One region of the Stenotrophomonas sp. STEN087 genome, then DNA from elsewhere that is predicted to be linked to it. Evidence: riboswitches for the same ligand, from Rfam matches in the RefSeq annotation. Region 1 holds a riboswitch; the other holds the start of a gene.

Region 1 (2,377 bases):
CGGCGCCTTCGGTTTCGGGTACCACAGCGCGTTGACGATGACCCAGCGCTGGTCGAAACGGCCCATGTGGAAGTAGTCGACGAACCACGGCGTTTCCAGCCGCACCGAGGCGGCATTGCCGGTCACGTCCAGCACCGTGCAGCGGCGGTCCCATTGCGCCTTCGGCGTCTTCAACGCTCCCTGCTTCGTCAGCGCCACCAGTTCGTCCTTCGACATCCGGCGCAGGTCCAGACGCTCGTCGGGCGTATCGCCCAGCACCGCACGTTTGGCCAGGTCCGGGTGCAGGGAGCGCGCGACGCGCTGCGGGTCGGCTTCCAGCTGGCCATCGACGTAGTCATGGCAGGTGGCCTCGATGGCCGCGAGGGTGGCCGGGTCGGCGGCCGGGCTGGTTGATGCGGAGAGCGCAAACAACAGGGCAAGCGTGGACATCCGGGTCTCCAGCTCTGGGCGCGCGGCGATCATGGCATGGGCGGCGTCCCCCATCCACGCGTGGCGTGGATCTACAGGACGGCCTCGGCCGGGGCCTGCAGCCAGGCCAGCTTGCGTTCGCGCGGCTGCTGCTTGAGCTGCCATTCGGCGCGGGAAGCAGACGAGCGGTCCGGGTACTCGCGCACGGCGAGGATGCGCAGCGGCGGCCGGGCCCGGGTGTAGCGGGCGCCCTTGCCGGCCAGATGGGCGGCGAAACGGGCGGCTACGTCGGTGCTGATGCCGGCGTAATAGCTGCCGTCCCGGCATTCGAGCAGGTACAGGAACCACGGGGCGGAGGGACGGGCCATGGGGGGATTATGGCGTGCTGCACTGCAGCGGATATACTGCCGCCCGAATGCAGGAGAGAGGCGCCGCGCTGGCGCCCGCCGAAGGCGCAGGCTCCCATGATCGCTCAGGCCGGTGGGCTGGAATCCCACCAACCATGCATTCGACTCGCCGAGCTGGAGAGAGGTCACCGGGCACGCCCGGCACGATCCGCCGAAGGGGCACGCGGTTCATCCCGCTGAACTCTCAGGCAAAAGGACAGCGGGAGCGGCACCGGTCATCGTCATCCCGTCATTGCGCAGGCAGTGGCGGTATACGCGCATGGCCGGCCCCACCGCGCCCGGAGCCTGTCCCATGCTGCTGTCCATCATCTATCTCGTTGCCATTTCCGCCGAAGCCATGACCGGTGCGCTGTCCGCCGGCCGCCGCCGCATGGACCTGTTCGGCGTGGTCATGATCGCCTGCGTCACCGCCCTCGGCGGCGGTTCGCTGCGCGACATCCTGCTCGGCCATTACCCGCTGGGCTGGGTGAAGCACCCCGAGTACCTGGGCTTCACCGTGTGCGCGGCGCTGATCGCCACCTGGGTGGCGCGCTGGATGCACCATTTCCGCCGCACCTTCCTGGTGCTCGATGGCCTGGGCCTGATCGCCTTCACCCTGATCGGCTGCTCGATCGCACGCGAGGCCGGCCATGCCATGCCCATCGTGCTGATCGCCGGCATGCTCACCGGTGCCTTCGGCGGCGTGCTGCGCGACATCCTCTGCAACGAGGTGCCGCTGATCTTCCAGAAGGAGCTGTACGCGATCATCTCGCTGCTGACCGGCGCGGTATATCTGTTGCTGCTGCGCTGGGGTGTGGCCGATGCCACGGCGATCCTGTGCTGCCTGGGCGGTGGCTTCGCGCTGCGCCTGCTGGCGATCCATTACCGCTGGGAAATGCCCAAGTTCGTGTACCACGACGAAGTGCATTGATCGCTCCTTGTAGAGTCGAGCCATGCTCGACTGTTCCTGGCAGAAGCAGTCGAGCATGGCTCGACCCTACAAGAGCGGTCAGGCATGACCTTGGTCATGCGGCAATCGCCGGGCTGATTGGCTACCATTGACGCCCCGTCGCCCGCGCGACGGCATCCAGCCACACCGCGTCGCGGTCCCGCCAGACACTCCCCTCCCCCGTTGCCCGCTGCGCGTGATGCGCGAACGGGCGTACATGTCCCTGCGCGTGCGCAGGGCGCAGGATGCCCCATGTCCGCTGTTGAGCCGTCCCGTAGCACCCCGCCCCGTTCCCGCCGCTGGTGGGCGATTCCCGTCGTCATCATCGTGGCCGGCCTGGTGGCCTGGTGGGCATGGCCGCGCGCCGAGGCAACCGCGGCCGCAGGCCCGGGCAAGACCGTGCCAGTGCGCGTGGCCCGTGCCAGTGCCGAACCCCTGCAGCTGCGCCTGAAGGCCGTCGGCACCGTCACCCCGCTGCACAGCGTGGTGGTGCGCAGCCGCGTCGATGGCGAGCTGCTGCGCCTGCACTTCCAGGAAGGCCAGCAGGTGAAGGCCGGCGACCTGCTCGCGCAGATCGACCCGCGCCCCTATGAAGTGAAGCTGGCGCAGGCGCAGGGCACCCAGCAGCAGAACC
Region 2 (2,377 bases), on a different contig from region 1:
GCGGTGGGTCCGGCGGGCGATGCGGGCCAGGCCTTCCGGACCGTGGTAGACGGCGTACATCGAGGCCATGACCGCCAGCAGCACCTGCGCGGTGCAGATGTTGGAGGTGGCCTTCTCGCGGCGGATGTGCTGCTCGCGGGTCTGCAGGGTCAGGCGGTAGGCCGGCTTGCCTTCGGCATCGATGGAGACGCCGATCAGGCGGCCCGGCATCGAGCGCTTGTAGGCATCACGGCAGGCCATGAACGCAGCGTGCGGGCCGCCGAAACCGAACGGCACGCCGAAGCGCTGGCTGTTGCCGACCACGATGTCCGCGCCCCATTCGCCGGGAGCGGCCAGCAGGGTCAGCGCCAGCAGGTCGGTGGCCACGGCCACCAGGCCGCCGCGCGCGTGCACGGCATCGACCAGCGCCTTGTAGTCGCCGACCTGGCCGAAGGTGTCCGGGTACTGCAGCAGCAGGCCGAAGGCCTCCGCTTCCAGTGCTTCGGCCGGGGTGCCCACGCGCAGCACGATGCCCATCGGCTCGGCGCGGGTGCGCAGCAGTTCCAGCGTCTGCGGGTGCACGGCGTCGTGCACGAAGAAGGTGTCCGACTTCGACTTGGCCGAACGCTTGGCCAGGGTCATCGCTTCGGCGGCGGCGGTGGCTTCGTCCAGCAGCGAGGCGTTGGCGATTTCCATGCCGGTCAGGTCGGCACACAGGGTCTGGAAGTTGATCAGCGCTTCCATGCGGCCCTGCGAGATTTCCGCCTGGTACGGGGTGTAAGCGGTGTACCAGGCCGGGTTTTCCAGGATGTTGCGCAGGATCACGTTCGGCGTGTGGGTACCGTAGTAGCCCTGGCCGATGAAGCTGCGCAGCACGGTGTTCTTGTCGGCGATCGCGCGGATCTTCGCCAGCGCCTGCACTTCGGTCATCGACTCCGGCAGCGCCAGCGGTGCGGGCGACTTGATCTTTGCCGGCACAATGGCATCGGTCATCGCATCCAGCGTGGCGTGGCCGACGACGTCGAGCATCTGCGCGATCTCGGCATCGTTGGGGCCGATGTGGCGCTCGACGAACGCGGAATGATGCTCAAGCTCACGCAGGGAGGGGGTGTTCTGGGACATGGCGAAGGATCCGTCAGGAAAGGGCACACGCACGGGCACAAGCCGCCGGTTGGCGGTCTGCGGGGCGCCCCTCTGTCCTTTTGCCTGAGAGTTTAAAAGTGCGGCTGGCCGCAGCTTCGTGCCCCTTCGGCGCCGGATCGAACCGGTCTCTCCAGAGTTCTGTTACGGGTGGTATCGGGCCTGAGCGATTACGGGCGTTGCGCCTTCGGCAGCGGTGTTCCGCTTCTCCCACCATGTTGCCCGGCGATTATAGCGGGTTGCCGCGCCTGAACACGGGCCCGGAGCGGGGGCAGGGCGCCTGCGGGCCTGAATGGCTGATGGCCCGGCCATGCGTTTTGTGCAGCGGTCGATGGCATCGGCCGCAATCCGGGCCTATCATGGCCGGATTCTCGTATTCATCTGGCGCCGTCCCTGCTGCAGGGGATCGGCGCCCGCCGTGCGTGCCACGCATGGCCCAGCCGGACGCTTTGCCGATGACCCCCGCTGTTGCCCCTTCCACCCGACGCATGGCCCTGCTGCTCGCAGGCCTGGCCATGTTCGGCCCGTTCTCGATCGACACGATCTTCCCGGCCTTCCCGCAGCTGGCCCAGCGCCTGGCGGTGGATGAAGTGGCCGTGCAGCAGACCATCAGCGTCTACCTGCTGTTCTATGCGCTGATGAGCCTGGCGCACGGGCCGCTGTCCGATGCCTGGGGCCGCAAGCGGGTGATCCTCGGCGGCCTGGTAGTGTTCATCGGCGCCTCGGTCGGCTGCGCGCTGTCCACCGACCTGAGCACGCTGCTGGTGTTCCGCGCGCTGCAGGGCCTGTCGGCCGGCGTCGGCATGATCGTCGGCCGCGCGGTCATCCGCGATCTCTACCACGGCCACGATGCGCAGCGGCTGATGAGCCAGGTATCGATGCTGTTCGGCATCGCCCCGGCCATCGCGCCGATCATCGGTGGCTGGATCCTGCTCAGTGGCGCCGGCTGGCCGCTGATCTTCTGGTTCCTGGTGGTGTTCTCGCTGCTGCTGCTGGTCTGCACCGCACGCTTCATGCCGGAGACCCACCCGGTGGCGGCTCGCGTGCCGCTGTCGCCGCGTGGCCTGCTGCGTGACTACGTGCGCATCGGCTTCAACCCGCGTTTCCTGCGCCTGGCGCTGGCCGGCAGCATCAACTTCGGCGGCATCTTCCTGTACATCGCCTCGGCGCCGGTGTTCGTCATGCAGCACCTGCACCTGGGCGAAGGTGGCTTCGCCTGGTTGTTCATTCCCACCATCGGCGGCATGACCACCGGTTC

Evidence for each region. Region 1 has a riboswitch for glycine ahead of ACVOK1_RS09550 (trimeric intracellular cation channel family protein). Riboswitches for the same ligand answer to the same signal wherever they lie in the genome.
Region 2: it holds a riboswitch for glycine, as region 1 does, so the genes downstream of both, gcvP (aminomethyl-transferring glycine dehydrogenase) here and ACVOK1_RS09550 (trimeric intracellular cation channel family protein) in region 1, are expected to answer to the same signal.

What each region holds. Positions count from the first base shown of each region.
Region 1 covers NZ_JBRRCR010000027.1:30,822-33,198, forward strand. Annotated here, with positions in the region: gene ACVOK1_RS09540 (nuclear transport factor 2 family protein) at 1-429, opposite strand, end outside; gene ACVOK1_RS09545 (GIY-YIG nuclease family protein) at 501-776, opposite strand; glycine riboswitch at 817-906, shown strand; glycine riboswitch at 920-1,025, shown strand; gene ACVOK1_RS09550 (trimeric intracellular cation channel family protein) at 1,108-1,725, shown strand; gene ACVOK1_RS09555 (MdtA/MuxA family multidrug efflux RND transporter periplasmic adaptor subunit) at 1,996-2,377, shown strand, end outside.
Region 2 covers NZ_JBRRCR010000044.1:4,280-6,656, reverse strand. Annotated here, with positions in the region: gene gcvP (aminomethyl-transferring glycine dehydrogenase) at 1-1,101, opposite strand, end outside; glycine riboswitch at 1,164-1,266, opposite strand; gene ACVOK1_RS12730 (multidrug effflux MFS transporter) at 1,575-2,377, shown strand, end outside.